DNA from 3 places in the Shewanella sp. 5_MG-2023 genome. Region 1 is predicted to be linked to each of the others. Evidence: predicted binding sites of a transcription regulator. Region 1 holds the regulator's gene; each other region holds the start of a gene.
The links. The regulator LexA, encoded in region 1, represses DNA repair genes until DNA is damaged. The targets are predictions, from matches to a motif close to TACTGTATNNNNATACAGTA.

Region 1 (3,219 bases):
CTTGGTAATACAAAATATACGACAGCAGTAGGTAATCCATGTGGCTACGATGGCAAGGCACATAGACAATTTCATGACCATCATGATGCAGCTTACGCACTTTTTCAGCGCTTTTAATGCTAATACCGCTGTATAACTTATTCCACAACCAAGTAAGAAAGCGCTCAGCAATACGCACTAAGCTGTCTGAGTAATCCGCTGCAATTTCATCTAAATACTGAATCGCTTTTTCGCGGGCTTTGTCTTCAGGAATTTTTTTATTAAGCGCTTCTTCTTTTATCGCTTGAGCAATGGCATCAGACTTTAATAATGAGTTGAACATTGCCTGACGATTTGGCAGTTGTGGGCCTGTCATCACTTTACGTTGGCGTCTAAAGTGCACTCGCGCCACACGGATAAGTTTATGCGCAATACTGACATCAGTGCCGTGTTCATCAGCCATATAACGTAGCGACATAGCATTTGAGAATTGAATAAAGCTATGGCGACCTAAGAACAAAATCATCAACCATTTACGTAACCAGGTCGGGTTTTCACGCTCAAATACGGCTGCGGTCATGGTGTCATCTTCTTTACCAGGGATACGTCCCCAATACAGACTCACTGGCACCAATTGAATATCAAGTTGATCATTTTTTTTATGTAAGGCTAATAAGCTGGTGAAGTTATCAATAAATTTTTCGCCACTTAAACGCTTGCCAAATAGAGGCTTACGACCTTCAATACACACAATTCTAGGGGTATTTAAGCCATCAACGTCTAGTCGCTCATAAGGGCTCGGTAAGCCATATTTGGCGGTCACTTCATTTAATGCCGCAATATCACTGAGTGATTCTGTCTTCATCACATAGACCACTGGTTTATCTGGGTCTAAGTTCAGATCGGCAAAGGGATCTTCAGGCACAACAACCGTGTGCACCATCAGTTTTTGAATCCAACGTAATGATTTTGCTATGATTGAGTCAGGTTTTAACATGAGTGTTCGCATATTCAACATCAATTAATTGGCCATAGAATACCAGATAATGGTTCAGTTTCACTAACAAGGGTCTATACAGAGAATATTTGTTCAGTAAAAATAGCCATATCCGAATAACAACCAACCTATTTTCAATCAACACTACTGTATAAATATACTGTTTAAACAAACGATGTGAGAAATAGCCAATTTCATCGGTTTAAAAAGCTGACTTACCTTCATTAACTAAATAATTAAATTACATATACTTAACCGTGCCCCCATATATAGCCAACAAGAATTAGATGATAATAGTTAAATTAATTTGGTTAATACTTGCGCGACCACCGATACTGTATATAATGACAGTCACTGTATAAAAAAACAGGAATCAATATGAGACCTTTAACGCCACGCCAAGCTGAAATATTAGAGCTAATTAAATGTAATATCGCCGAAACAGGTATGCCGCCAACTCGTGCAGAAATTGCAACTCGATTAGGCTTCAAAAGCGCCAATGCCGCTGAAGAACACTTAAAAGCACTGGCAAAAAAAGGCTGTATTGAAATTATTCCTGGTACCTCTCGCGGGATCCGCATGGTGCAGGTGGAAGAGGAAGTTGAAGCAGGCTTACCACTTATCGGCCAAGTTGCTGCAGGTGAACCTATCCTTGCTCAAGAGCATGTTGAACAGTATTTCCAAGTTGACCCAGAAATGTTTAAGCCCAATGCTAATTTCTTACTACGCGTTCGAGGCGACAGTATGAAAGACATTGGTATTTTAGAGGGCGACTTATTAGCAGTGCATAAAATGCAAACTGCCACCAATGGTCAAGTTGTAGTGGCACGTCTTGAAGACGATGTAACCGTGAAAAGATTTGAAAAGAAAGGCAATATTATTTATTTACATGCTGAAAATGCAGAATATGAGCCGATTAAAGTTGATTTAAGTTGCCAAAACCTAACGATTGAAGGGCTTGCTGTTGGCGTTATTCGTAATGGAGGTTGGTTATGAACACATTAATAGGCAATGCACCGCGTCACCCTGGATTATGGGTAGATATGGCATCTGATCCCTTACCCACTAAACAAGGGATTGAAACCAAGCGCACCCAAAACCAAGGCTTAACTGAATTGACTCAATTATGCAGTCAGTTAGCCATTTTAAGTCAGCAAGGCCGTTGGATTGTACTGATTAATCCGCCGCATATCGGTTATAAGCAAATTCTTGCTAATGCCAATGTTCGTATGGACAGAGTATTGTTAGTTCACACCAAAGATGAAGTCGAAACCCTGTGGGCGATGGAAAAAGCGCTCACTAACGGTACTTCAAGTGCAGTAATTACTTGGACACCACCATTAGATGCCCGCGACAATCGCCGCATTCAATTGGTTGCCAAAAATGCCTTAGCCCAAGGGCTTATCATTGAAGATGTAAATACTCACTTACCTGAAGGCGACCCATTAACGCAAACTTTAGCAGTACCGACTCGGGTAAACCTTACCTCGTTTCACTAGTAAAATATGACTAAAAAAGCCCTTCACTACGCTGAGGGGCTTTTTTTTGCACTTTTTTCAGCAAATTAGATGATAAAGTGATCTTGATCAATATTTAATCTCCAAGTAATGTAGTTAACAAGGTAGTAACAATTTATCGTACTGCCGAGAATAAATGTCAAAAAGATACAAACGCTATTAAAAGATTGAGCTGGTACCGTGCGGTATAGAAAGCCTTGAATGTAAAGCGTCAAATATAATTGATAAGTTCAGTATTAGGTACAAGTGTGGCACCGTAACGTAATAACATAATTGAGTTTTCAAGCTCAAAGCCACCGTGTACTTTGAAATGATCAAACTTTTTCGGGTATGAAAAGTTTGCATAGAGCAGAGTATTACTGTGTGGCTTTTCTTTGTAATTGCAATTCGCAATTAGCAGAGGAGTAGTCTTGTGAAGCGATTGTTGTACGGATTAATGGTGGCGTTGCTTGCAACCCCACTCACAGCGGCAGAGATGCCCTTAAACATGACTCAAGGTGTAACAGAGATCAGTGGCCAGGTTTACGACCTGCATATGATTATTTTGTATATCTGTTGCGCCATTGGTGTCGTGGTCTTTGGGATCATGATTTATTCCATGATCTATCACAGAAAATCTAAGGGTGCAGTTGCAGCCGACTTTCATGACAGTACCAAGGTTGAAATAGCTTGGACAGTATTGCCATTTCTAATCCTAATTGGCATGGCAATCCCAGCAACAAAAAC
Region 2 (3,219 bases), on a different contig from region 1:
TAAGCACAGTATTGGATTTACTTTGGCAATCACAATACGATAAAAAGCTTAAGTTTAATTACGATATTCACTTACAGCGTTTAGATGAAAATACCCCTGAGCCTGCAGATTTTGAAGCCTACGGTGTTTATCCTGCAATGGATGCTGCTGTAGCGTTATCGACTTTACTCGGTGGCATACAAGCTAAAATCGAAGAAGATATTACCAACGTCAGTAAATTATCATCAAGTACAGTGGCCAACTATATTGAAGCCATTAGCATTGAAGAACTTGAAGACGTCATGAATGAAGATGTTGTAGAAGAGTTCGTATTTAACCATCCTGTAATGCAAGAAGAGAAGCACTTACAAGGAATGTTATTAGATGTGATTGAAGAAACAATAAAAATCACACCTGAATTCATTAAGGAATTACGCAAAGAAATCATTGATGCTGGCGTGTCTAATATCGGCATCAGTCTGCAGCAATGATACTTTTAAAGTAGCAATAGCACTCTTTAAGTAGCAATAGCACTCTTTAATAAGGGCCTGTCATCATGCCCTTATTAAAGATACCGCTAACAGATAGCTTTATACTCTAATGCCAACCTGATGGGCAACATTTACATCTTCCTTGTCGTATCAGATCTATGCAGTTTTTCTTATCTTAGTTTAATTTAAAAACTTAACTTATTTGAATAGCTTAGATTCATCTCATACCTTACCTTTATCTAATATCTTATTGGCGCCATTAAAGTAAGATATCCAACGCCCACATTATTGATATGTCATTCAAGGCCCTAAAAAGGAATCAAGCTTGCCTAGTATCCTAACCCCACTTATCGCTGTTTTTGGCATCATGGTTATTGGCTTTAGTGTCCAGAAACTTAAATTACTCCCCCAAGATAGTGACTCGGCGCTAAATAAATACGTCTACTATATCGCCTTCCCTGCTATTTTATTTATTGCACTGGCCGAAACTGACATTAACGATATTCTGCAATGGGGATTTATATTCGCCTTTGGCCTCGCTATGGCGGGCACATATTGTATTACAGTGATCATCTCAACCCTTGCAGACAATAAACAGCCCGCGCTAGCTGCAATTAGAGGCCTAAACACCAGTTTTGGTAATACCGCCTTTATTGGGATCCCTTTAATGATGAGCTTGTATCCTGATAACAATCAAGCCATCGCCACCGCAGCCATTGCCAGTCTACTGTCCATTATCATGTTCGCATTTGCACTGGTGAGCATGGAACTTGCGGTGAATAAAACCCAACAACGTCATCCTATTATGATTATGCTCAACGCATTAATCACCAACCCCATTGTTATTGGTTGCGCCCTAGGGGTATTGGTATCAGCGCTCAAAATAAACCTACCTGACAGTATCAGCATGATGTTTCGGTTAATCGGAAACACCTCTAGCCCCTGCGCCTTATTTGCCATTGGCATGGTGTTAGCTAAAGCCATGCATCGCGGCGCAAAAGCTGGGCCTAAAAAACATAATATCGCCCTTGAAATGAGCTTGCTGAATAGTTTAAAACTCATTGTCCAGCCGTTACTTGCCTATGTTTTATTAAGCTATTTTAAGGTGGAGTCTGAGCTAGTTTTTATGGGCGTCATTCTGGCGGCACTGCCGACAGCAGCAAGTGTTTACTTACTGGCACAGCGTTACCAAATCTATGCCTTATCAAGTGCCAAGTGCATATTGATCAGCACTACAGCCACCTTTATTAGTTTGCCCATTATTGAAAAAATCTTAAGCGCCTTGGTTTAATCCTCGTATAAAAAATCAGCACCATTTTTTTATACAGCACTTTACTGTATATAAAAACAGTGTAAACTGTATGCAGATACAGTGGTTTGATGGTTATTCACACAAGGATTGATTATGCTGTGCCAATTAAGCATTAATAATTTCGCAATTGTACGTTTTCTAGAACTCGACTTTAAAGCTGGCATGACCAGCATTACTGGTGAGACCGGTGCTGGTAAATCCATTGCTATTGATGCCCTGGGCTTATGCCTTGGTAATCGCTCAGATGCCAATAGCGTTAGACCAGGTGCAACCAAAGCCGAAGTGAGTGCCCGCTTTAGCTTAGATGATGTGCCATTTGCTAAGCGCTGGCTAGAGGACAATGACCTTGATGTCGAAGACGAATGTATCTTAAGAAGAACAATTAATGCCGATGGCCGCTCACGTGCCTATATAAATGGTAATCCAGTTCCGTTAGCCCAGCTTAAATCTCTAGGGCAATTATTTGTCGGTATTCACGGCCAACACGCGCATCATGCAATGTTAAAAAGCGAGCATCAACTGACCCTTCTTGATAGCTACGCCAACCATAAATTATTGCTTGATGGGGTAAGCAAAAGCTATCAACGCTGTAAGTTAATCGAAAATGAACTGAAACAATTACAACAAAATCAGCAAGAGCGTATCGCCAGAAAACAGCTAGTGCAATATCAAGTTGAAGAGCTTGATGAGTTTGATCTTAAAGCCGGTGAATTTATTGAGATTGAGCAAGAGCATAAACGCCTTGCTAACGGCACAGAGTTAATTGATACCTGCCAATCCAGCCTGCAATTACTGTGTGATGACGATGAAGCCAATATTGAATCTTTACTTAATCGGGTCGTGGGCTTAGCTGAGAACCTAACTGAGTTTGACCCACAACTAAGTAATATTGCTCAAATGCTCAATGAAGCGTTAATTCAAGTGCAGGAAAGCAGCAGCGAAGTTCAGGACTATTTAAGCCGAATAGAACTCGATCCTGAACACTTTGCTTACCTTGAGCAGCGCATTTCAAAGGCGATGCAATTATCAAGAAAACACCATGTGAGCTCTGAGCAACTGTTTGAGCATCACCAAGCTTTAAAAGCTGAACTTAGCGAGCTTAATAACGATGCCACAAGGCTTGATGAAATTCAGCAGCAAGTAGATGAAAGCAAAAAAGCTTACGTAATTAGCGCCCAAAAACTCAGCCATAGCCGTAACCGCTATGCCAAAGAGCTTAATAAGTTAGTCACCCAATCGATTCAAGAGTTAAATATGCCCAAAGGCAGATTCTGCATTGAGGTGAATTTTAACCCAGAACTACAATCAGTTTCTGGTTGTGATCAAGTTGAATTCTTGGTTACCACCAACCCCGGTCAACCGATGCAGCCCATTGCCAAAGTAGCTTCTGGTGGCGAATTGTCACGTATTGGGCTTGGTATTCAGGTTATCACCGCT
Region 3 (3,219 bases), on a different contig from region 1:
CTGGAGCGGCGTTTTTTATAGCCAGGCCCTTTAATCCCCTCAAGAGCTGTAGGTAATTGATTTGAAGCTTGCTCAATCAGTTGCTGTAATTGCGCTAACAATGGCTCCATAAAGGCATCATACCTAAGCTGCTTTTGACTTATGGCATCAAGGCTACTTTCCCACAGCGCAGTCATATCCGGTGTGGTGGCTGTTTCTGGTAATGAATGGATCAAACCAACGCCAACTGGGGTGGCAATGATTGATTTACCCTGCCTTAATAAGTAACCGCGATTAAACAGTAATTCAATAATGCCTGCTCGGGTTGCCTCGGTGCCCAAGCCATCGGTGTCTTTTAGGATCTTCTTCACTTCAGGGTTAGTGACATAGCGATTGATACCCGTCATGGCGCCAAGCAGGGTCGCATCTGTAAAATGTTTTGGCGCTTGAGTGGTTTTTTCAAGCAATTCGCCACGCTCACAATGGAGTTGTTGACCTTTTTTCAGTGGCGGTAAGGTCGCTAAATTTTCGTCATCACTACCATCTGCATTATCTTTACCCTGCATTTTCGCAAACAAACATTTCCAACCTAACGATAACTCTTGCTTAGCTTTAGTGGTAAATAAGCCACCCGCAATGGTCACTTCAACTTGGGTTTCATCATAAATATAGACGGGGTAAAACTGGGCTAAATACTGCCGTGCAATATGAGAATATAACTGCGACTCTTTGGCTGATAAGTTTGCCAAATTAGTGGTTTTTTCAGTGGGAATTATCGCGTGGTGAGCATCAACTTTACTGTCATTCCAGGCTTTGGACTTAAGCTTGGCATTAGGTTTATCTGCTTTAGCGGTTAAACCGGCATCATTACTTAATACTGCGCGAATAACTTGGGGTGCAAGGCCATGTTGCTCAGCAGGTAAATAGCGACTATCTGAGCGCGGATACGTAATTAATTTATGCCTTTCATATAGACTCTGACAGGTATCAAGCACCTCTTTAGCGCTCATGCCAAAACGCTTGGCCGCATCTATTTGCAGGCTGGATAAACTATAAGGCAATGGGGGGTTCTGACGCTTATTTTTTGATTCAAGCTTGGTCACTTCAGCTGGCTTGTTAGTTATCCGTCCCACCACATTTTCAGCTAAGCCTTTGGCGAGCACTCGCCCCTCTTCATCCATATATGGCTGACATGCTTCACTGGGTTTCCACTTAGCCGAAAAGCCTTCTTGGTTATCGGTCAGTAAATGCGCCAATACTTCATAAAAAGCTTTGGGCTGAAAATTGGCAATGTCTTCATCTCGCCTTACCACTAACCCCAGTACCGGTGTTTGTACGCGGCCAACAGACAATACTCCCTGATAACCTACTTTTTTGCCTTGAATGGTATAAGCGCGGGTCATATTCATGCCATATAGCCAATCTGCGCGGCTGCGGGCTAAGGCTGAGGTAGATAAGGGGACAAACTCTTTATTAGTGCGCAATTGCCCTAAGGCGCGTTTTACCGCCGAAGGGTTAAGATCGCTAATAAGTAAACGCTGGGTTTGAGCAATCTTGTCGGCCTTTACACCTGCATAGGAAATGACTTCATCCACCAGCAGCTGCCCTTCTCTATCAGGATCGCCAGCATTAACTAAACTCGATGCTTGTTTGATGAGCTTTTTTAAGATGCTCAACTGTGAGCGGGTATTAGTTTTAGGTTTTAACTGCCATTTACTCGGAACTATGGGTAAATGGGCTAATTGCCATGATTTAAAAGCGGGATCATAGACATCTGGTTCTGCTTGCTCTAACAAATGCCCTATACACCAAGACACGCAATCCCCATTGGCGCTCATGATAAAACCATCACCTTTTTTATGAGGCTTTGGTAATACATCGGCAATAGCACGGCCTAGACTGGGTTTTTCAGCAATATAGAGCATCATAGATTTATTAGACTTTTAAAACACTGTATGAAATTACAGTGTAATTTAGCGAATAGCAAAAATAAGTGCAACTGTTAATGCAATGGCAGGTTTCTTAGAAAGATAATCTGCCACTCAAAATACTAGGCTAAAGCATCAAAAAACACGCTTTTAAGGCGCTAAACTTAACCAAAAACAACCAATAAAAATTTACTTTAATTTGTGATCTTAATGCAAAAACACATCGGGAGATTAAGCTTTAATTCAGAATGTTCAGCTAGGAGGTTTATATTCAAACTATTGAATATAAACAATTAAACTAGTAATACCCCTAGTTTGTGACCTAGTCAACAGTTGCCAAGCAATCTTTACATTACGCTCCAATTACCCATTAAGAGGTAAGAAAAACATTTTGGAGTATGAGATGAAATTAATGAGCAAATGTCGTGTTGCTTTACTTGTGGCTACTGCACTGGGGATGAGTGCTTGTAATGATGGTAAAGATGGAAACGATGGCCTACCTGGCGAACCTGGTGCACCTTGGGTGCCACCAGTAGTGACCACATCAGCAGTAGCAAAAGTCATGGAATGGCAATATGCCGAGGGTGTCGTGAATGTTGAATTTTCGGTGGAGAACCAAGATGGGGTTCCAGTAGAAGATTTAGATAAAGTCCAGTTAATGTCAACCATCAAAAATGAAGCAGGTTTACTTGCTGACACTGTTGATGTGACTTGGGTTGCGGGTGATGATAACGCACCGGGTACGCTAACTCACGCTGGTGAGGGTATTTATAACCTTTCTATGCCACATGAAGCTGCGACATCTGAATCAATTGGTACTGGCTATATTCGACCAGGTAATGGCGAAAATGGTATGCCACGTACTAAACGCGTGATGTTTACCAAAAACGATTCTTATGCACAAGTTAGCACCACTGACGATGCTAAATGTGTCGCCTGTCACGGTGAATTTGAAGATGCTACTGGCAACGCAACTTGGGGTTGGCATCAACATCACCATGCAATCGACAATGACCAAGAAGTTATTATTGTTGAAGCATGTCTAGTTTGTCACACTCAAACTGAACAAAAAGATGGCGGCTGGGCTGAAAACACCATGGCAATGCTGGGTCATGGTTATAAATATGACGATGATGGTGTGATACAGGCTTCTGGCCATGCTTCATTAAGTACAAGTTATTCAATGGATAAATACCGTTGTTCAACTTGTCACGTTGACGATGTGGTATTTACTGCGTCACTCAATGGCTGTGCAACCTGTCATGCTGATTTACAAGATGCAGATAAAGATTTAACTGTTAATCACAGTAAC

Region 2: the regulator LexA is predicted to act here: its motif matches at 1,826-1,845, upstream of recN (DNA repair protein RecN).
Region 3: the regulator LexA is predicted to act here: its motif matches at 1,929-1,948, upstream of Q4557_RS03790 (DNA topoisomerase III).

Annotation. Positions count from the first base shown of each region.
Region 1 covers NZ_JAUORC010000042.1:10,448-13,666, reverse strand. Annotated here, with positions in the region: gene plsB (glycerol-3-phosphate 1-O-acyltransferase PlsB) at 1-976, opposite strand, end outside; gene lexA (transcriptional repressor LexA) at 1,355-1,972, shown strand; gene Q4557_RS18665 (cell division inhibitor SulA) at 1,969-2,475, shown strand; gene coxB (cytochrome c oxidase subunit II) at 2,906-3,219, shown strand, end outside.
Region 2 covers NZ_JAUORC010000012.1:125,299-128,517, reverse strand. Annotated here, with positions in the region: gene Q4557_RS09070 (YjaG family protein) at 1-470, shown strand, start outside; gene Q4557_RS09065 (AEC family transporter) at 796-1,761, shown strand; gene recN (DNA repair protein RecN) at 1,876-3,219, shown strand, end outside.
Region 3 covers NZ_JAUORC010000005.1:25,036-28,254, forward strand. Annotated here, with positions in the region: gene Q4557_RS03790 (DNA topoisomerase III) at 1-1,907, opposite strand, end outside; gene Q4557_RS03795 (hypothetical protein) at 2,311-3,219, shown strand, end outside.